DNA from 2 places in the Streptomyces sp. NPDC058619 genome. Region 2 is predicted to be linked to the other one. Evidence: predicted binding sites of a transcription regulator. Region 2 holds the regulator's gene; the other holds the start of a gene.
The links. The regulator HspR, encoded in region 2, represses chaperone genes until heat shock. The targets are predictions, from matches to a motif close to TTGAGNNNNNNNNNCTCAA.
Positions count from the first base shown of each region.

Region 1: lon (endopeptidase La) is a predicted target of HspR. The motif match lies at 5,278-5,296, and genes of this name have one in related genera.

Region 1 is NZ_JBHXQN010000013.1:56,820-67,486, forward strand. It holds gene ACFWTC_RS15460 (response regulator transcription factor) at 1-106, opposite strand, end outside; gene ACFWTC_RS15465 (hypothetical protein) at 173-916, opposite strand; gene ACFWTC_RS15470 (hypothetical protein) at 954-2,417, shown strand; gene ACFWTC_RS15475 (DUF4097 domain-containing protein) at 2,524-3,276, shown strand; gene ACFWTC_RS15480 (SGNH/GDSL hydrolase family protein) at 3,295-4,101, opposite strand; gene ACFWTC_RS15485 (PadR family transcriptional regulator) at 4,088-4,657, opposite strand; gene ACFWTC_RS15490 (nuclear transport factor 2 family protein) at 4,744-5,172, shown strand; gene lon (endopeptidase La) at 5,319-7,730, shown strand; gene ACFWTC_RS15500 (MarR family winged helix-turn-helix transcriptional regulator) at 7,890-8,330, shown strand; gene ACFWTC_RS15505 (hypothetical protein) at 8,432-9,205, opposite strand; gene ACFWTC_RS15510 (nitrate- and nitrite sensing domain-containing protein) at 9,605-10,667, shown strand, end outside.
Region 2 is NZ_JBHXQN010000012.1:121,441-132,107, reverse strand. It holds gene ACFWTC_RS14885 (heterodisulfide reductase-related iron-sulfur binding cluster) at 1-1,318, opposite strand, end outside; gene ACFWTC_RS14880 (sugar transferase) at 1,430-1,960, opposite strand; gene dnaK (molecular chaperone DnaK) at 2,355-4,202, shown strand; gene grpE (nucleotide exchange factor GrpE) at 4,202-4,885, shown strand; gene dnaJ (molecular chaperone DnaJ) at 4,925-6,115, shown strand; gene ACFWTC_RS14860 (heat shock protein transcriptional repressor HspR) at 6,117-6,587, shown strand; gene ACFWTC_RS14855 (hypothetical protein) at 6,745-6,978, opposite strand; gene ACFWTC_RS14850 (helix-turn-helix transcriptional regulator) at 7,076-8,068, opposite strand; gene ACFWTC_RS14845 (5'-nucleotidase) at 8,213-8,521, shown strand; gene ACFWTC_RS14840 ((2Fe-2S)-binding protein) at 8,518-8,832, shown strand; gene ACFWTC_RS14835 (pyridoxamine 5'-phosphate oxidase family protein) at 8,985-9,398, opposite strand; gene clpB (ATP-dependent chaperone ClpB) at 9,597-10,667, shown strand, end outside.

The sequences.
Region 1 (10,667 bases), on a different contig from region 2:
CCGCGATGGCCTCCGCGATGGTGCGGTCGTCCTCGACGACGAGTACGCGCCGCTGGGCGCCGGGTGTCGCCGATGCGCCGTTGTGGGTGGTGTGCGTCTGTTCCATGTCCCGGTCCCGCCCCGTGAAGATCTGCGTGGTGGGGTGCAGCGTAGAGGAGCCACAGGGCTGCGGCTATGCGGGGTTCGGACAGGGCATTTGTGCGGAAAACCCTGGTCGGAGGAGGAATGTGCCGGGTGGGGACGTCCCCGCGGGACCGGCCGGCGGACGGCTGCGTTCCGCTCGTGCGGGCGGCAGGCGGGGCCCCGGCGGGACGGACTGACGCGCCTCCTCCGCGGTGAACGGGGGCAGCGCGTCCAGCACTCTGGCGAGGGCCGGGGGCTCGGCCCCCTGCACGGCGGCCACCTCGTGGCCGCCGTGCACGACGGCGTGGACGAACCCGTCGTAGACCGTGGTCGCGTTCTTCGAAAACCGCGGCAGCCGGGCGAAGTCCGCCTCGCGCAGCGCGGCGGACAGGGCGGCGAGCCGGTCCGGCGCCAGTCGGCCGGAGCCCTCGGGGTTCGCCCTGCCGTCCAGCCGGGTCCAGGATCCGTCGCCCTTGACGATCAGGGTGTGGGTCTGGCCGGCGAAACCGCCGGACCGCGTGGCCCGCACGAGGGTCTCGCCGGCGGGGACGGTACGGCCGGGAACCGGCGCGGGACTCGCGCTCGCGGCCGGGTCCGGCGTGGCGCCCGGGGGCGCGCCGGTGGCCGGGGAGGAGGAGGCGGCCGCGGTCGCGGAACCGGTCGCGCCGGTCGGGGAACCGGGCCCGCCGGAGGGGGCGTCGGGCGCGGCCGGCCCGGAGGGGCCGCACCCGCCCAGGAGCACCGCGCCCAGCAGCGCGGCGGCCGTCACCGGCACCGTTCCCCGTGCTCGCATGCCCCACCTCCGCGGGTACTCGGGCCGAACCCCGAGTATGGAGTGCCCGCACCCGATCCGACAGCTCCCGGAGGCCGCCATCCGCAGCATCGCGCCCTGGCGCGTCGTACCCGCGCTGACCGCCCTGCTCCTCGGCCTCTGGGGCCTGGAGCGCGGCGGCAGCCTGTGGCGCGACGAGTCCGTCACCTGGCAGGTGGCCCACCGGCCGCTGGGCGGGCTCTGGGAGCTGCTGGGCCAGGTGGACGCCGTGCACGGGCTGTACTACCTGCTCATGCACGGCGTCTTCCTCGCCTGGGACGGCGGCCTGTGGGCCCTGCGGCTGCCCTCCGTCGCCGCCACGGCCCTCGCGGCCGCCGGGGTGGCCGCGCTCGCCCGCCGGCTCGCGGGGGAGCGGGCCGCGCTGATCGCCGGGGTGGTGTACGCCGTGCTCCCGCCGGTGCAGATGTACGCGCAGGAGGGGCGCTCGTACGCCCTGGTCGCGGCCGCGGTGGTGTGGGCGACGTACCTGATGCTGCGCGAGCGGTGGACGGCCTACGCGGCGGTGCTGCTGCTCGGCTGCTGGCTGCACGAGTTCGCCGTACTGGCGCTGCCCGCCCACGCCTTCACCGCCTGGCGCTCGCGCGGCTGGCGGCTCGCGGCCGGGGCCGTCGCGGCCCTGCTGCTGCCGCTGGCGCTAATCAGCGCGCGGCAGGCCGGGCAGCAGCTCGGCTGGCTCGGGCGGCCGACCTGGCAGGACTGGACGGCGTACGGGGTGCTCGCGGGCGCGGTGCTGCTGCTCGCCCGCGGCGCCGCGGAGCGGGACCTCGTACGGGTGGCCGTGCCGCTGGCGCTGCTGCCGCCCGGGGTGCTGATGGCGGTGTCGCTGGTGAACCCCTGGTACGTGGACCGGTACGTGCTCTACTCCCTGGCCGGACTCGCCCTGCTGGCCGGGGCCCGGCTGGCGGCGGTCCGGCCTGGGGCGCTCGGGGCGGGGGTGGTCCGGGCGGGGGCCGTGCGGGGCCGGTGGACGGCCGTGCGGGGCCGGTGGCCCCGGCCGGTGGTGGCCGTGATCGCCGTGCTCCTGGTGCCCTGTGCGCTCTGGTCGGTGTGGCTGCGGACGCCCGAGAGCCGCAAGGACGACGCCCTCGCGGTGGCCGCGGCCGTCCGCGAGGCGGCCCGGCCGGGCGACGCGGTGGTGTTCCTCCCGTCGCGGCGGCGCGAGTGGCTGCTCTCCTCGCCGCGGACGTACGCCGGACTGCGCGACGTGGCCCTGGACCGCTCACCGGCGGCCTCGCGCAGCCTCCAGGGCACCGAACTGCCCTCGGCGGAGCTCCGCGCGGCGCTCATCGCGTCGCCCCGGGTGATCGCGCTGCTGGACCCGGCCGAGGAGCCGCTGGACCCGTACCCGCGGGAGGCGGTGAAGCGGCAGACGCTGGCCGCCTGGTTCGACCTGTGCTCGGTCACCGCGGTGCGGGGCGCCCGCGTCGCGGTGTACGCGGCCCCGGGCACCTGCGGGCCCTGACGGGCGGGGGGCGGCGGGCAACCGGCGGCAGGCGGGGGTTAACCCCACCCGGGGTCCGGGTACCGGCACCATCGGCCCGGGGCGCCGCGGCGCCGAGCATGGGGACATGACCCTTCACGCCGCGTCAGTCCGCCCCGCCCCCGCCGCAGCCGCCGTCCTCGGCGCGGCGCTCCTGCTCGCCGGATGCACCTTCGGAGAGGCGGTCCGCACGTCGGTCGCCGCCGACGCCACGGTCACCGAGGCCGTCACGGCGGTCCGGCTGACGGGGGTCCGGTCCGGGTCGGTCGAGGTCACCACCGGGACGGGGCCGGGGGTCGCCGTGCGGCGCACCGTCCACTACCGCGGGGCCACCGCCCCGGAGGTCGGCCAGCGGGTGACTGGCGGCGTCCTGACCTTCACCTCCGGCTGCTCACGCGACTGCTCGGTCGACTACCGCCTGGAAGTGCCGGCCTCGGCCGCGGTCACGGTCGAGGGCGACAGCGGCCGCGTCACCGTGACGGGCGTGGCCGCCGCCGACGTGGAGTCCGACTCGGGCGACGTGCGGGCCGACGCGATCACCGGCCCGCTGAAGGTCCGTACGTCCTCGGGCGACATCACCGCCACCGGGCTGGCCGGGCCGAGCGCCGAGGTCCGCTCGGTCTCCGGTGACGCCCGCCTGGACTACACCCGGGCCCCGGGCTCGGTCAGCGCCGAGAGCACCTCGGGCAACGTCGCCCTCACGGTCCCCGCCGGTCCCTACCGGGTCGCCGTGTCCACCACCTCGGGCGACCGAGACGTCACCGTTCCCGACGACCCCTCGGCCACCGCCGGCCTCGCGGCGAAGACCACCTCGGGCGACGTCCGCATCCACACCCCTTGACCATCCGGTCCGGGGGTGTCACACCTCCCGGCCGGTCCCCGGCGGGACCACGGGCAGGAGCAGCGGGCGCTTCGCCGACCGGCCGTCTCCGCTGGAGCGGCCGCGCAGGCGGCGGACGGCCCAGGGGCCCAGGAACCCGGCCGCCCAGCGCAGTTCGGCCGCCACGGCCGCCGGCGCCCCGGGGAGCGGGCGGACCGGCAGCGGGTGCGTCCAGGCGTCGCTGCTGCCGGGTACGCCCAACGCGTGCGCGGCGGCTGCGGCGATCCGCTCGTGGCCCTGGGGACCGGCGTGCAGCCGGTCGGCCGTCCACAGCCGCGGGTCGGTGCTGACGGCGTGCCCGCCGGTCTCGACGACCGTCACCCCGTGCCGGGCCGCCGCGGCGCGGACGCGGGCGTTGAGGTCGGCCACGCGGGGCGCGAGGGGGCGGGCCATGGGGGCGATCCGGCCGATGTCGGGGAAGGCGAGGGTGGCCACGCGGGCCCCGGAGGCCGTGAGCGCGGCGAACACCGCCTCCAGCTCCCCGGCCACCTCCGCCGGGTCGAACCGGGGCCGGAGCAGGTCGTTGAACCCGGCGACGACGGTGGCCAGATCGGGCCGCAGGGCCAGGGCGGGCGCCAGCTGTTCGGCGCGGACCTGCCGGGCGAGGCGGCCGCGCACGGCGAGGTTCGCGTACCGGAGCCCGGGGTCGGCGGCGGCGAGGTGCTCCGCGAGCCGGTCGGCCCAGCCGCGCAGGCCGGCGGCGTCGTCGCCGTCGCCGACCCCCTCGGTCTGGCTGTCGCCGAGGGCCACGTAGCGCCCGTACCCGGGGTATTCAGTGCTCGGCACGGGGCACCTGCCTCTCCCGCAGGACCGCGGCGGTGCTCCGGCACCAGTCCCGGTGCTCCTCCTCGAAGGCCAGGCCGCGCCGGCAGGTGAGGTACGGGCCGATCGGCCGGCCGTGGCGCAGGAACTCCTCCTCGTCCGCGTTGCCGCGCAGGCGGACCAGCAGCTTGGAGAGCAGCTCGATCTTGGCCTCGGCGGCGGCCGCGCGCGCCTCCAGCTGCCCGATCACCGGCCCCGTGCCGAGGCGGTCGACGGCCTGGACCTTGACCAGCAGGTCGTCCCGGATGAACGAGGGCTTCGAGGGGGCCGCCGCGAACCGCTCCAGCTCGGCGATGCCCGTGTCGGTGACGCGGAACAGCCGCTTGTTGGGCCGGGACTCCTGGACCACCTGCCGGCCGACGACCATCCCCTCGGCCTCCAGCTTGGCCAGCTCGGCGTACAGCTGCTGGGGCTGGGCGTGCCAGAAGTTCGCGACGCCGAGGCCGAACTCCTTGGCCAGCTCGTACCCGCTGAAATCGCCACCCAGCAGAGCCGCCAGCACGGCGTGTCTCAAAGCCACCGCGGCGCCCCCTTCCGCTCTCTCGTCCGGACCTGCATCCTACTCATGAACAAGAGTAGTCATGTTTTTGAGTATCTGGAGGGTCCATGGAAACCGCCGCACGCTTCCGCGCAGCCGTCGAGACGCGCGACCTCGCCGCGCTGACGGAGCTGTTCACCGAGGACGTCCGCCTGTACAGCCCGGTGAAGTTCACCCCCTTCGAAGGCCGGCCCGCGGTGCTCGGCCTCCTCGGCGTGCTGCTGCGCACCCTCGAGGACTTCCGCTACGTCGGCCGCCTCGACGGCGCGGCCGAGACGAGCTGCGACGGCAAGGAGGCGCCGTCGCAGATCCTGATCTTCCGGGCCACGGTCGAGGGCAAGGAGATCCACGGCATGGACCTGTTCCAGTTCGACCGGGCGGGCCTGATCGAGGAGTTGACGGTGATGGTCCGGCCCATGTCGGCCGTCCAGACCCTCGGCGCGGCGGTCCTCCAGGGCCTCCAGGCCGACGGCCTGGCCCCCCGCCCCACGGCCTGACCACCCCGGTTCCCCCGGTCGGCCCGGCACCGGCCGTCACCTCGGGTGACACCCCGTTCGCCCCGGGCGAACGGGGTGGGGGGAACATTGCAAGGCTCACGTGCATTGAGTCGGCATAGCTCAACTTCACTGCCGGAGGGAAGATCATGGCTTCGACGTCCGAAACGCTCATCCTGCCCGTACTGCCGCTGGACGACGAGGTCGTGCTGCCAGGGATGGTCGTGCCGCTGGACCTGTCCGACGCCGAGGTGCGGGGAGCCGTGGAAGCGGCCCAGGCCGCGGCCGGCAGCGGGAAGCCCCGGGTGCTGCTCGTGCCGCGGGTCGACGGGACGTACGCCGCGACCGGGGTGCTCGGGACCGTCGAGCAGGTGGGACGGCTCTCCGACGGCGACCCGGGGGCACTCATCCGCGGCCGCGGGCGCGTCCGCATCGGGGCCGGCACCACCGGGCCCGGCGCCGCGCTCTGGGTCGAGGGCGAGAGCGCCGACGAGGACGTGCCCGAGCCGCTGCCCGGGGCCGTCGCCGAGCTCGTCAAGGAGTACAAGGCGCTCGCCACCAGCTGGCTCAGGAAGCGCGGGGCCTGGCAGGTCGTGGACCGGGTCCAGCAGATCGAGGGCGTCTCCGCCCTCGCCGACAACTCCGGCTACTCGCCCTTCCTGACGGTGGCCCAGAAGGTGGAGCTGCTGGAGACGGCCGACCCCGTCGCCCGCCTCCGCATCGCCGTCAAGGCGCTCAGCGGCCACCTCGCCGAGCAGGATGTCGCCGAATCCATCGCCAAGGACGTCCAGGACGGGGTCGACAAGCAGCAGCGCGAGTTCCTGCTCCGCCGCCAGCTGGAAGCCGTCCGCAGGGAACTGCGCGAGCTGAGCGGCGAGGAGGACGGGGCCGAGTCCGACGACTACCGCGCCCGCGTCGAGGCCGCGGACCTTCCCGGGAAGGTCCGCGAGGCCGCGCTCAAGGAGGTCGAGAAGCTGGAGCGGGCCAGCGACCAGAGCCCCGAGGGCTCCTGGATCCGCACCTGGCTGGACACCGTCCTCGAACTGCCCTGGAACGAGCGGACCGAGGACCGGTACGACATCCGGGGCGCCCGGGCCGTGCTCGACGCCGAGCACGCCGGGCTCGGCGACGTGAAGGACCGCATCACCGAGTACCTGGCCGTCCGCAAGCGGCGCGGCGAGCGCGGCATGGGTGTCATCGGCGGCCGGCGCGGCGGCGCCGTCCTCGCACTGGTCGGGCCGCCCGGCGTCGGCAAGACCTCCCTCGGGGAGTCGGTCGCGCACGCCATGGGCCGCAAGTTCGTCCGGGTGGCGCTCGGCGGCGTACGGGACGAGGCCGAGGTGCGCGGACACCGCCGCACCTACGTCGGCGCCCTGCCGGGCCGGATCGTACGGGCCATCAAGGAGGCCGGCTCGATGAACCCGGTGGTCCTCCTCGACGAGATCGACAAGGTCGGCTCCGACTTCCGCGGCGACCCCGCGGCCGCCCTGCTGGAGGTCCTGGACCCCGCCCAGAACCACACGTTCCGCGACCACTACCTGGAGGTCGAGCTCGACCTCAGCGACGTGGTCTTCCTCGCCACCGCCAACGTCCTGGAGTCCATCCCGGAGGCCCTGGCCGACCGGATGGAGCTCGTACGGCTCGACGGGTACACCGAGGACGAGAAGGTCGTCATCGCCCGCGACCACCTCCTGCCGCGCCAGCTGGAGCGGGCCGGGCTCGCCGCCGACGAGGTGGTCCTGGAGGAGGACGCGCTGCGCAGGCTCGCCGGGGAGTACACCCGCGAGGCGGGCGTGCGCACCCTGGAGCGGTCCCTCGCCCGGCTGCTGCGCAAGGTGGCCTCCCAGCACGAGCTGGGGGAGCGCGAGCTGCCGCTGCGCATCGGCGCCGGCGATCTGCGCGGGCTGATCGGGCGCCCGCACCACGTACCGGAGTCCGCCCAGGACCCGGCCGAGCGGCGCACCGCCGTCCCCGGCGTGGCCACCGGCCTGGCGGTCACCGGCGCCGGCGGGGACGTGCTGTTCGTCGAGGCCTCACTCGCCGACCCGGAGACGGGAGCCGCCGGGCTCACGCTCACCGGCCAGCTCGGCGACGTCATGAAGGAGTCGGCGCAGATCGCGCTCAGCTTCCTGCGCTCGCACGGTGCGGAACTGGAACTGCCGGTGGCCGACCTGAAGGACCGGGGCGTGCACATCCACTTCCCGGCGGGCGCCGTGCCCAAGGACGGGCCGAGCGCGGGCATCACCATGACGGCGGCGCTCGCCTCGCTGCTCTCCGGACGGCAGGTGCGCACGGACGTGGCGATGACCGGCGAGGTCTCGCTGACCGGCCGGGTGCTGCCGATCGGCGGGGTCAAGCAGAAGCTGCTGGCCGCGCACCGGGCCGGGCTGACGACGGTGATCATCCCGAAGCGGAACGAGGCAGACCTGGACGACGTCCCGGCGGAGGTGCTGGAGGGGCTGGAGGTGCACCCGGTGACCGACGTACGGCAGGTCCTGGAGATCGCCCTGGTCGGGGCGGGGGCGGCGGCGCCGGCGGCGCCCGTGACCGCGGCCGCCTGACCCGGGCCGCCTGACCCGGCTCGCCTGACCAGGGCCGCTTCGCCGGGGCGGCCCGGCCGCCGTCCGGACGGCCCGGAGTCCCGCTGCGGCGGGGCCCCGGGCCGCCGGTGTGTCCGCTGCGAAATACTGGGCGCCCACCCACCACCGAAGGAGCGGTACGTGCACGGGAGCGAAGACCAGGAGTTCCTTGCCCTGGAGCGGGAACTGTCCGTCTTCCTCCGGCGGGCCCGGGCCTCCTCCGGGGAGATGGCCCGCGAGCTCCACCCGGAGCTGGAACCCGCCGCGTACGGGCTCCTCACCCGCCTGGAGGCCGCCGGCCGCCAGCGGGCCACCGAGCTCGCCGCGTACTTCGGCGTCGGCAAGGCCACCATGAGCCGCCAGCTGCGGGCCCTGGAGGTGCTGGGCCTGGTGGCGCGCGAACCGGATCCGGCCGACGGGCGGGCCTTCCTGGTCGGCCTCACGGACGAGGGCCGCGAACGCTTCCTGCGGGTGCGGGACGCGCGCCGCGAGCAGTACATGCGCAAGCTCGCCGACTGGGACCGCGGCGAGGTCGCGGAACTGGCCCGCCTGCTGAACCAGTTGAACGCCGGAGCCGAATAGCGCCCCGGCGCCCGTTCCGGCTCACTCGCCGCCGGCCCGCCCGGGCGCGTCTCCAGCCCCGCCGGCGTGCGAGGCGCGGGGTCCCCGGGGCGGACCCGCGGCTACAGCTCCGCGTACGCCGCCGAGGCGTCGTCGTGGCGTTTGTGGCGGGCCTGCGGGCGGGCCGGGTCGGACTCCACGGCGCGGACCCGGGCGATCAGGCCCTCCGCGCCCTCCTTCCGCAGGACCGCCAGGCACTGCGCCCAGTCGCCCTCCCCGAACGTGTCCGTCCACCGGCTCGCCCCGTCCGTCAGCGCGGCCACCGCCCGGACCTCACCGCGCGGGGTGCGCCCCGTCACCGCGCGGGCCGCCACCGCCGGATCCGCGGCCGCGGTGAAGAAGCCGCCCTCCGTGTTCCGCAGCGCGTCCGTCGCGGCCACCGACCGCAGCAGCTCCCGCGGCACCCGGTCCAGCCGGTCGTCGAGCACCGCCGTCACCGCGCCGTCGGGCGCCTGGAGGAGCAGTACGGAGTCCGAGAGCACCAGGTGCTCCACGTACGCCGCGTCCCACCGGACGACGACCACCGTAGCCTGGGGCGTCCGTACGTGAGAAAGGTCACAGGCGTCGCCGTGGGCCCCGGCCGTGGCGCGGACGGCCTCCGCCAGGATCCGGTCCAGCGGCAGGTCCGGCCGCGACCCGGACAGTTCGGTCAACCGGCCGCCGAGCCGCGACGCGAACCACGGCACCCCGTGCACGCACCCGCCCCCGTCCCGCGGCGGGGTGACCCCGTCCAAGGCCACCAGGACGCCCCCGCCCGCGGCGGGGATCGCGGCCGACAGCCAGTCCTCATTGGGGCGTTCCGGGTCACCGGGGGCCGAGGCGAGGTCGATGCGCATACGGACATACTGCCTCTCGGCGACCCGGGGAGCGCAGACAGGTCCGTACCAATGTCGGGGCCCGTCCGGCGGTCCCGCCGGGTGCCGCCGCGGGCCCGGCCGGCCCGGGGGAGCGGCGGCGGCGGAGCTGTGGGCGGGCATACTGCCAAAGCCCCCGTCGATCTTTCAACCGCCTGCCCACGGAAGCGCTCTGACACCGGGTGCCCGAGTTGGTCGCCAACTCATCCGTGATGTTCACTCGTTCGAGTGGCCAGGTGGGCGATGGGCGGCTCTCTCCCCAACACACTGCGAAGGTCTGTGGCGGTACGAGGAGGCAGGGGGCGTTTACTTGTTGACCGGCCGTTACCTCGGCCACACGAGTAGACGAGCAAGAGCACACGTACAGGATTGCGAGCACCGGTGCAGAAGAAGCGGTCTCGGAAGAACGGCACCGCCATCGACGGCCCGGCACCCGCAGGACGCCGCGTCCGCGTGCGCCGCAGGCTGGTCGTAGGCGTAGCCGTCGCCGGCCTCACCGTCCTCGTGGCCGGCGCGCCAGCCGTCGTCTCCGCCACGAGAGAACTCAACGACTCCCAGAACCTGGTCGTCCTCGCGGAGCAGACCCGGCAGAGCCTCACCCTCGCGCACCTCCTCGGCGACGAGCGCGACGCGGTCGTCGAATACGCCGCCAAGGGCCGCCCCGGCTCCGCCAAGGCGCCCGTGGACGAACGCACCGCCCGCACCGACCGGCAGATCACCGAGGTCCAGGCCGACGCCGACGAGCAGACCGCCCGCGCCCTCGGCCGGATCCGGGCCGTCCGCACCGAGGCCGTCGACGGCAAGGGCAGCGCCCTCGCCGCGCACCAGGCGTACGCCGGCCTCATCGCCGAACTCCTCGCCCCCGGCGACCGGCTCACCGAGCTCACCCCGCCGCGAGCCGTCGGCGCCCTCGCCACCACGCGGCCCATGGCCCCCCTCGGCCAGGCCGTGGAGCAGGCCTCCGCCACCCGCGGACTGCTGCTGGCCGCACTGTCCGTCCCGAAGGGCGAGCAGTCCCCCAACTCCGCGGTCGTGGACGAGCTCACCACCGCCGCGCAGCGGGCCCGGGTACGGGAACAGGCCGCCCTGGAAGACTTCGCGCGAGCCGCCCGCCCCGACGTGCGCCAGACGCTCGCCGCCACCGTCACCGGCCCCGAGGTCAAGACGGCCGACGACTACCTCAAGCGCCTCACCGACCGGCCCACCCTGACGCCGGCCGACCGCAGGACCGACGGCGCCGCCGTCGGTTCCGCGCTCACCTCCCGCCTCGACCGCATGCGGTCCGTGGAGTCGACGCTCGCGGGCCAGCGGGCCACCGCGCTCGCCTCCCTGCGCGACGACGACGTCACCCGGCTGGAAACCGTGGTCGCCCTGCTGGGCGTGCTGTTCCTCTTCACCGTCGGCTTCTCCACCGCCATCGCGCGCTCGCTGACCCGGCCGCTGT
Region 2 (10,667 bases):
TCTCCAGGTTCTTGAGCATCGTGCCCGCCTCCGACGGGAACGCGCTCTCGATCATCACCTGGTAGCGCCGCATGTCGACGATGTGGTCGATGTGCTCGATGTCGACCGGGCACTGCTCCACGCACGCGCCGCAGGTCGTGCAGGACCACAGCACGTCCGGGTCGATGACGCCGTTCTCCTCGGCCGTCCCGATCAGCGGGCGCTCGGCCTCGGCGAGGGCGGCCGCGGGGACGTCCTTCAGCTGCTCCGCCGTGGCCTTCTCGTTGCCCTCCATGTCCTTGCCGCCGCCCGCGAGCAGGTACGGGGCCTTGGCGTGCGCGTGGTCGCGCAGCGACATGATCAGGAGCTTCGGGGACAGCGGCTTTCCGGTGTTCCAGGCGGGGCACTGCGACTGGCAGCGGCCGCACTCGGTGCAGGTGGAGAAGTCGAGGATGCCCTTCCAGGAGAACTGCTCGACCTGGGAGACGCCGAAGACGTCGTCCTCGCCCGGGTCCTCGAAGTCGATCTCCTTGCCGCCGCTCGTCATCGGCTTGAGCTCGCCGAGGGCGACCGCGCCGTCCGCGTTCCGCTTGAACCAGATGTTCGGGAAGCCGAGGAAGCGGTGCCAGGCGACACCCATGTTGGTGTTGAGCGAGACGACGATCATCCAGACCAGCGACGTGCCGATCTTGATCATCGCGGTGAAGTAGATGGCGTTCTGCAGGGTGCCGAGCGAGAGCCCCTCGAAGGCCAGCACCAGCGGGTACGACACGAAGTACGCCGCGTCGTACGAGTCCACGTGGTGGATCGCGCCCTCGAGGCCGCGCAGGGCCAGGATCGCCAGGCCGATCGTCAGGATGATGTACTCGACGAAGTACGCCTGCCAGGCCTTCGAGCCGGTGAAGCGCGACTTGCGGCCGGCGCGCGACGGCAGGTTCAGCAGCCGGATCGCGATCAGCACGACGATGCCCACGACCGTCATCAGGCCGATGAACTCGATGTACATCTCGAACGGCAGGAAGCCGCCGATGACCGGCAGCGTCCAGTCGGCCTGGAAGAGCTGGCCGTACGCCTGCGCCAGCGTGGGCGGCAGCGTCAGGAAGCCGATCGCGACGAACCAGTGCGCGAAGCCGACGATGCCCCAGCGGTTCATCCGGCTGTGGCCGAGGAACTCCCGGGCCAGGGTGAGCGTTCGTGCCTTCGGGTCGTCCGTACGGCTGCCCGCCGGTACGGGCTGGCCGATCTTCACGAACCGGTAGATCTGCGCCACGGCTCGTGCGAGCAGCGCGACGCCGACCACGGTCAGGACCAGCGACACGATGATCGCGGCGAGTTGCATGGAAGGGCTCCTCGGGCGGGGACTTACTAAGCGGTAACTTATTGAGTCAAGGCTTGAGGTTACCCATTCCCCGCGCCGCAATGTAGGCGAGCGTGCGGTGATCTGTGTCGCTCAGGCATACCTCTGTCGGTAGGCCGCGCGAGGGGTCTGAGCGAGGATCGCGAGATCCATCCCCAGCCAGTGGCTCTCCACATAGTGCCGGTCGAGCAGGGCCATCTCCTCCCAGGGGAGGTCGGAGCGCGCGCTCACCTGCCATAATCCGGTCATTCCGGGGCGAACGAGAAGCCGGTCGGGCCGATCCGTACCGGGTTCGGGGCGCGGACCGACGAGCGACATCTCGCCGCGGAACACGTTGAGCAGCTGCGGGAGCCCGTCGAGGGCGCACCGCTCCACCGCCGCTCCGGCCCGGCCCGCGCCGGCCGTGCGCAGCCGGTACGTCAGGAACGGGCGGCCGGCGAGCCCCGCCGCGGGCTCCCGTACGAGGACCCGCCGGCCGTGCGCGGTCGCGAGCACGGCGGTGGCCAGGGCGAGCGGCGCGGCGCACAGGGCCAGCAGGATCGCGGCCCCGATGAGGTCGAGCACCCGTTTCGCCGGCGGCCGGGCCGGCCGCGGGCGGGGGAGCGTGGCGAGCGTCAGAGGCATGCGGGAACGGTCCCGTACGGCGGCGGCGTGCCCTGCGCGCCGCGCGGCGGGCGGGGGCCGGACGGGTGTCCGGGCTGGGCCGTTCGGGTGGGACGCCGTCCCGGGCGGCTCTCCGCGGGCCCCGGCGGCGCACGCTTCGGCGGACGCCGCGCACCGCGACGCGCGCCCCGCCGCGCATGCTGCGGCAGGCGCCGGGTAGCCCCTGCGGCGCACGCTGGGGCTGATGCCGGGTGTCCCGGCGGCGCGAGCTCCGGCGGAGCGGCGCAGGCCACGCCGGCGGTTGCGCGTAAGGAAGGCCTAAAGGTTGAGTCGGCTCGACTCAGCTCTGTTGACGCACGCGCGGGGATCGTGCATGGTTGAGTCTGTTCCACTCAAGTCAGCTGGAGGAATCGAAATGGCACGTGCGGTCGGCATCGACCTGGGCACCACTAACTCCGTCGTCAGCGTTCTGGAAGGCGGCGAGCCCACCGTCATCACCAACGCCGAGGGCGCCAGGACCACGCCGTCCGTCGTCGCTTTCGCCAAGAACGGCGAGGTGCTCGTCGGCGAGGTCGCGAAGCGCCAGGCGGTCACGAACGTGGACCGGACCATCCGCTCCGTCAAGCGCCACATGGGCACTGACTGGAAGATCAACCTGGATGGCAAGGACTTCAACCCGCAGCAGATGAGCGCCTTCATCCTGCAGAAGCTGAAGCGGGACGCCGAGGCCTACCTGGGTGAGAAGGTCACGGACGCGGTCATCACCGTCCCGGCCTACTTCAACGACTCCGAGCGTCAGGCGACGAAGGAAGCCGGCGAGATCGCGGGCCTGAACGTCCTGCGCATCGTCAACGAGCCGACGGCCGCCGCCCTGGCCTACGGACTCGACAAGGACGACCAGACCATCCTCGTCTTCGACCTCGGTGGCGGCACCTTCGACGTGTCGCTCCTCGAGATCGGCGACGGCGTCGTCGAGGTCAAGGCGACCAACGGTGACAACCACCTCGGTGGCGACGACTGGGACCAGCGCGTCGTCGACTACCTCGTGAAGCAGTTCCAGAACGGCCACGGCGTCGACCTGGCCAAGGACAAGATGGCGCTCCAGCGCCTGCGCGAGGCCGCCGAGAAGGCGAAGATCGAGCTGTCCTCCTCCACGGAGACCTCGATCAACCTGCCCTACATCACGGCCTCCGCCGAGGGCCCGCTGCACCTGGACGAGAAGCTCACGCGCGCCCAGTTCCAGCAGCTCACCTCGGACCTCCTGGACCGCTGCAAGACCCCGTTCCACAACGTCATCAAGGACGCCGGCATCCAGCTGTCCGAGATCGACCACGTGGTCCTGGTCGGCGGCTCCACCCGCATGCCGGCCGTCGCCGAGCTCGTCAAGGAGCTCACCGGTGGTCAGGACGCCAACAAGGGCGTCAACCCGGACGAGGTCGTCGCCATCGGCGCGACCCTCCAGGCGGGCGTGCTCAAGGGTGAGGTCAAGGACGTCCTGCTCCTCGACGTGACCCCGCTGTCCCTCGGTATCGAAACCAAGGGCGGCATCATGACCAAGCTCATCGAGCGCAACACCACGATCCCGACCAAGCGGTCCGAGATCTTCACGACGGCCGAGGACAACCAGCCGTCCGTGCAGATCCAGGTCTACCAGGGCGAGCGCGAGATCGCGGCGTACAACAAGAAGCTCGGCATGTTCGAGCTGACCGGTCTGCCGCCGGCCCCGCGTGGCGTCCCGCAGATCGAGGTCTCGTTCGACATCGACGCGAACGGCATCATGCACGTCACGGCCAAGGACCTCGGCACGGGCAAGGAGCAGAAGATGACCGTCACCGGCGGCTCTTCGCTCGGCAAGGACGAGGTCGACCGCATGCGCCAGGAGGCGGAGCAGTACGCGGACGAGGACCTGCGCCGCAAGGAGGCCGCCGAGTCCCGCAACCAGGGCGAGCAGCTCGTCTACCAGACGGAGAAGTTCGTCAAGGACAACGAGGACAAGGTCCCGGCCGACGTCAAGACCGAGGTCGAGACGGCCGTCTCCGAGCTCAAGGAGACCCTCAAGGGCGAGGACACGGTCGAGATCCGCACCGCGACGGAGAAGCTCGCCGCGGTCAGCCAGAAGCTGGGCCAGGCGATCTACGCCGACGCGCAGGCCGCCCAGGGCGCGGCCGGCGCCGCCGGTGACGCGGGCCAGGCCAAGGCCGACGACGACGTCGTCGACGCCGAGATCGTCGACGACGAGAAGCCGAAGGGTGGTGCTGCCTGATGTCGGAGGAGACCCCGGGGTTCGACGAGAAGCCCGAAGTCCCCGTCGACGGCACGCCCGACGAGCCGAAGGCCGCCGACTCCGCCAAGGAGGAGGAGGCGGCCCCGGCTCCGGCCGGGGACGACGCACAGACCGCCGGCCAGGAGACGGCGCTGCTGGCGCAGCTGGACCAGGCCCGTACGGCGCTCTCCGAGCGCACCGCGGACCTCCAGCGCCTCCAGGCCGAGTACCAGAACTACCGGCGCCGGGTCGACCGGGACCGGATCACCGTCAAGGAGATCGCGGTCGCGTCCCTCCTGAGCGAACTGCTCCCGACCCTGGACGACGTCGGCCGGGCGCGGGAGCATGGCGAGCTGGTCGGCGGCTTCAAGTCGGTGGCCGAATCGCTGGAGACCGTCGCCGCCAAGATGGGCCTCCAGCAGTTCGGCAAGGAGGGCGAGCCCTTCGACCCGACGATCCACGAGGCCCTGATGCACTCGTACGCGCCGGACGTCACCGAGACGACCTGCGTGGCGATCCTGCAGCCGGGCTACCGGATCGGCGAGCGTACGATCCGTCCCGCACGGGTCGCGGTGGCCGAGCCCCAGCCGGGCGCGGCCCCGAAGTCCGCGGGCTCCGACTCCGCGGACGCGGAGGGCGAAGCGCCGTCGGACAAGGACGCGGATGCCCCCGACAAGGGCTGATGCACCACACGTAGAGGCACGGGAGGAGGGACACCGGGGATGAACACGAAGGACTTCGTCGAGAAGGACTACTACAAGGTCCTCGGTGTCCCGAAGGACGCCACCGAGGCCGAGATCAAGAAGGCGTACCGGAAGCTCGCCCGCGAGTTCCACCCGGACGCCAACAAGGGCGACGCCTCGGCCGAGGAGCGCTTCAAGGAGATCTCCGAGGCGAACGACATCCTCGGCGACCCGAAGAAGCGCAAGGAGTACGACGAGGCCCGCTCCCTGTTCGGCAACGGCGGCTTCCGCCCGGGTCCGGGCGGGGGCGGCGGCTCGTTCAACTTCGACCTCGGCGACCTCTTCGGCGGGCAGCAGCCGCAGGGCGCCCCGGGCGGCTTCGGCGGCGGTCTGGGCGACGTCTTCGGCGGCCTGTTCAACCGCGGAGGTGCCGGCGCCGGCGCCGGTGCGGGCACCCGTACCCAGCCGCGCCGGGGCCAGGACATCGAGTCGGAGGTCACCCTCTCCTTCACGGAGGCGGTGGACGGGGCCACGGTCCCGCTCCGGATGTCCTCGCAGGCACCCTGCAAGGCCTGTTCGGGCACCGGCGACAAGAACGGCACCCCCCGGGTGTGCCCGACCTGCGTCGGCACCGGCCAGGTCTCGCGGGGCAGCGGCGGCGGTTTCTCCCTGACCGACCCCTGCGCGGACTGCAAGGGCCGCGGCCTGATCGCGGAACACCCCTGCGACATCTGCAAGGGCAGCGGGCGCGCCCGCAGCTCCCGCACCATGCAGGTGCGGATCCCTGCGGGCGTCTCCGACGGCCAGCGGATCCGGCTGCGGGGCAAGGGCGCGCCGGGCGAGCGCGGCGGCCCCGGCGGCGATCTCTACGTCGTCGTGCACGTCGACGCGCACCCGGTGTTCGGCCGCAAGGACGACAACCTGACGGTGACCGTCCCGGTGACCTTCGCCGAGGCGGCCCTGGGCGCCGACATCAAGGTCCCGACCCTGAACGGCCCCCCGGTGACGCTGAAGCTGCCGCCGGGCACGCCGGGCGGCCGCACCATGCGGGCGCGCGGCAAGGGGGCGGTCCGCAAGGACGGCACCCGCGGCGACCTGCTGGTGACGGTCGAGGTGGCCGTCCCCGCGGAGCTGTCGGACGAGGCGCGCGAGGCACTGGAGAAGTACCGCGAGGCGACCGGGTCGGAGGACCCGCGCTCCGCGCTGTTCGAGTCCGCGAAGGGAGCATGACATGGACGGCCGCCGACGACAGTCCTCCCGATTGGGTGGGGGCTACCAACTCACCGACGAGACACCGGTCTACGTGATCTCGGTGGCCGCCCAGCTCTCGGGTCTGCATCCGCAGACCCTGCGACAGTACGACCGCCTCGGCCTGGTCTCCCCGGACCGCACGGCCGGCCGCGGCCGGCGCTACTCGGCCCGCGACATCGAACTGCTCCGCACGGTGCAGGCGCTGTCCCAGGACGAGGGCATCAACCTGGCGGGCATCAAGCGGATCATCGAGCTGGAGAACCAGGTCGCCGCGCTCCAGCAGCGCGTGGCCGAGCTCTCCGCGGCGGTGGACGGCGCAGCGGCCACGCTCCAGGCCCGCGAGGCCCAGGTGCACGCCTCGTACCGCCGCGACCTGGTCCCGTACCAGCCCCCGCAGCCGGGCAACGCCCTGGTCGTCTGGCGCCCGGCCCCGAAGCGCCCCCTGGCCTGACGCCGGCCCCGGTCCCGGTCCGCACCGCTCGTACGAGAAGGCCCCGCCCGGAACGCTCCGGGCGGGGCCTTCTCGTGTCTCCAGTAGCCGAAGACGTCGAGTTCCCTGCGGCGCGAGTTCCAGATGCGGGCCGTGCCGCCCGCGGGTTCGCTGAGGGTCACCCGGTCCGGTTCGTGCGTGACACGCCGAGCAGCTGCCCCTTCGCGGGGACGGGCCACTGGACGACGAGGTGGTCACCGGGCGCGAGCTCGAACTCGGTCCCTTGCGGCTCGAACTGCACGGTGATCGGGGTGTCCGGCCCGGCCTGGACGACGAACGTCACGAACGTCACGGTCGGCGTGGCCGGCCCGGCCGGCGCCTCCTCGCGACCCCTCCGGGTCAGTCTCTTCACTGCTTCGACGGTCTTCCCCAGCCGGTTCACCGGGCTCCTCGGGCAGTACGGGAATTCCCCGCCGGGATGATTCCGGACGGGGTCTTCCCCGCACGCGTCACAGCGGCGGGCGGCCGGCGGGGCCCGAGACGCGGCCGAGGATGCCCGACTGGGCGATCAGGTAGCCCAGCTGGGCGCGGCTGCCGCTGCCCAGGGCGGTGGCCAGCTTGGCGATGTGCGCGCGGCAGGTGCGGACGTTCATGCCGAGACGGCGGGCGATGGCCTCGTCCACGTGTCCCTCGACGAGGAGCTGGGCGATGGAGCGCTGCACGCCGGAGATCCCCGAGGGCGTCGGATCGTAGGGGATCTGTTCGTTGAGTGGGGTGGCCCGCCGCCACAGCTGTTCGAAGACGCGGACCAGGTAGCGCACCAGGGCCGGGTGGCGCAGTTCCAGGGCGATCTGCTGGTCGTCGCTGGCCGGTATGAAAGCGACCGATTCGTCGCAGATGATCAACCGCTCGACCAGCTCTTCGAGTGTCCGGATCTCGACCTTGCCGCTGGCCATCCGGTCGACGTAGGCCATGGTGCCCCGGCTGTGCCGGACGGTGTGCTGGTACAGGGTCCGCATGCTCACGCCGCGCCGGATCAGCGGCTGGTCGCGCTCGATCGCCTGGTTGAGTATGTTCTCGGAACGCCCGCCGCCCGGCTGGATGGTGAGCATCTCCGCCTGGCACTCGGCGGTGGCGACGTTGAGCGCCGCGTTGATCCTGTTGAATCCCTCCAGCACGGTGATCGCGTGCGTGGGCGCCGGCGTGAGTGCGCTGATGGCCATGAATGGCTCAAACGCTTCGGCGAGCTCGATGGAGGAGCGCCTGCGGTGCAGGATCTCCCGTTCCAGCGGGTGGAGGCGTTGCGCCAATGCGACCGACGGTGGAACCGGGCGGAGCCAGTTGTCGTCGTCCGGATCAGGGTGCAGCAGCGCGAATTCCAGCAGGCAGGGCACCTGCTCGACCTCCTCGCGGGCGATTCGGCCGGAGCTGAGCGCGCTCGCGTACAGCTCTGCCCCCACGTCGCACAGGTCCGTCACCGCATGGGGATGTGTCTGGTTCATGCGCATAATCGGCAAATCTCCCACCCCCAGGGTCCTGCATGTACAGGAACATGATGCATCGCCACGGTGGCAATGGCGTGGCTCGATCAGTCATCGTCTGAGATGCGGGGGAGAGGAATCCATCAAGTGAGGACAACGTCGACCATGTACAAGAAATTGCTTCGCTCGGTGGCTGCCATTGCTCTCTCTACGGCTGCTGCTGTCGGTGGAATCTCGCTCGCGGACAGCGGCTGGGGCAGCGCGCCCGCCGACAGCGGCTGGGGGGCCGGTGTCACCAGTGATGACAGCGGCTGGGGAACACCCGGCAAGAGCGACAGCGGCTGGGGAAGTGTCCGGGCCGACAGCGGTTGGGGACCGTCGTCGCCCAAGGACGACAGCGGCTGGGGCAGCGCGCCGACCGGCGCGCAGTCCGACAGTGGCTGGGGTGTGGGTGGGAAGTCGTCGGACGCATGACCCCCGACGACCGCGGGTTCCGCCGCGAAATGGCCTCTGCCTACCGTTCCGGATGGCAGTTCATCGACCTTGCCACCGCGATCCCGTACTCCGGGGACTCGCTGATGGTCACCCTGTTCGGTCAGCCGATCGTCGTCGTGCGCGAGGAGGACGAGGACGTACGTGCCTACCGGTGCCTGCGCCGCCCGAGGGGCGCGCCGCAGCCGGTCCGCTGCGAGGTGCGCTACGGAATGGTCTTCGTCAATCTTGATCAGCGCGATCACCAGCTCTTCGAACCCGACATCACCACCGCCACCCCCCGCAGTGCCTGAAGCGATTCCCCCGTCGTTGCAGATCGCTCAGGCGCTACCCCCACACAACGGCGCCATCGTGGACCTGACCACGATGGCGCCGTTGTGATGTCCGAGTCCAGTGCTCGACCGGACAAGTTGAAAGTTGTGCGTCTCAGCCCCGCCCCACGGCCTCAGGCCCGCCCCATGGCCCGGTCCAGGGTGATCTCGACGACCACGCGGTCCGGATTGGGCGAGGGGACCCGCCCGTAGCGCACCGCGTAGCGCGCCACCGCGTCGGCGACCGACGCCTCGTCCGTACGGACCAGTGCGCGCCCCTCCAGGGTGGCCCAGCGGCGTCCCTCCAGCTGGCAGACCGCCACCCTCGCCCCCTCGGGCTCCGCGGCGGTGGCCACCAGGATGTTGCGGACCTTCCTGCTGTGCCGGTTGCTGATCACCCGGGCCAGGCCGGCCTCCGGGTCGTACGTCACGCCCACCGGCACCACGTGGGGGGATCCGTCGGGGCGGTGGGTGGTCAGCGTGCAGACGTGCCGTTCCCGCCAGAAGGCGAGGTACTCGGGCGTCGGGTTGAGTACGTCATGGGACATGGCCCGAAGGGTACGTCCCCGCGCGGTCGCGGCCGCCGCCGCGGAGTCCCCGAAGGCCCGCAGTGCCCGAAGGCCGGAAGGCCCGCCCGGAGACCCGAAGGAGTACCGTTCCCCACCTTGAGTGGAATAGACTCAACTTTGCATACGCTGACTCTGTCAGAGTGAGTGGGTTACCCCTTGGGGAGAGGAAGGGACGCAGTGGAAGCCGAGCTGACCAACAAGAGCCGTGACGCGCTGAACGCGGCCACCGGCCGGGCCGTCAAGGACGGCCACGCCGCCCTGACCCCCGCACACCTGCTGCTGGCCCTGCTCGCCGGCGAGGACAACGAGAACGTCGTCGACCTGCTCGTGGCCACCGACGCCGACCAGGTGGCCGTACGGGCCGCGGCCGAGCGGCTGCTCGCCGCCCTGCCCAGCGTCACCGGCTCCACGGTCGCGCCGCCGCAGCCCACCCGCGAGCTGCTCGCCGTACTGGCCGAGGCCGACGCACAGGCCGGGAAGCTCGGCGACGAGTACCTCTCCACCGAACACCTCCTCATCGGCACGGCCGCCAAGGGCGGCGCCGCCGGTGAGGCACTTTCCAGCCAGGGCGCGAGCGCGAAGAAGCTGCTGGCCGCTTTCGAGAACGCACGAGGAGGACGGCGGGTGACCACCCCCGATCCCGAGGGTCAGTACAAGGCCCTGGAGAAGTTCGGCACCGACTTCACGGCGGCCGCGCGCGAGGGCAAGCTCGACCCGGTCATCGGCCGGGACCAGGAGATCCGGCGCGTCGTCCAGGTGCTCTCGCGCCGTACGAAGAACAACCCGGTGCTCATCGGCGAGCCCGGCGTCGGCAAGACGGCCGTCGTCGAGGGCCTGGCCCAGCGCATCGTCAAGGGCGACGTCCCCGAGTCGCTGAAGAACAAGCGACTGGTCTCCCTCGACCTCGGCGCGATGGTCGCGGGAGCCAAGTACCGCGGCGAGTTCGAGGAGCGGCTCAAGACCGTCCTCGCCGAGATCAAGTCGAGCGACGGCCAGATCATCACCTTCATCGACGAGCTGCACACCGTCGTCGGCGCGGGCGCCGGCGGGGACTCCGCCATGGACGCGGGCAACATGCTCAAGCCCATGCTGGCCCGCGGCGAGCTGCGCATGGTCGGCGCGACCACCCTCGACGAGTACCGCGAGCGCATCGAGAAGGACCCGGCGCTGGAGCGGCGCTTCCAGCAGGTGCTGGTCGCCGAGCCGTCCGTCGAGGACACGATCGCCATCCTGCGCGGGCTCAAGGGC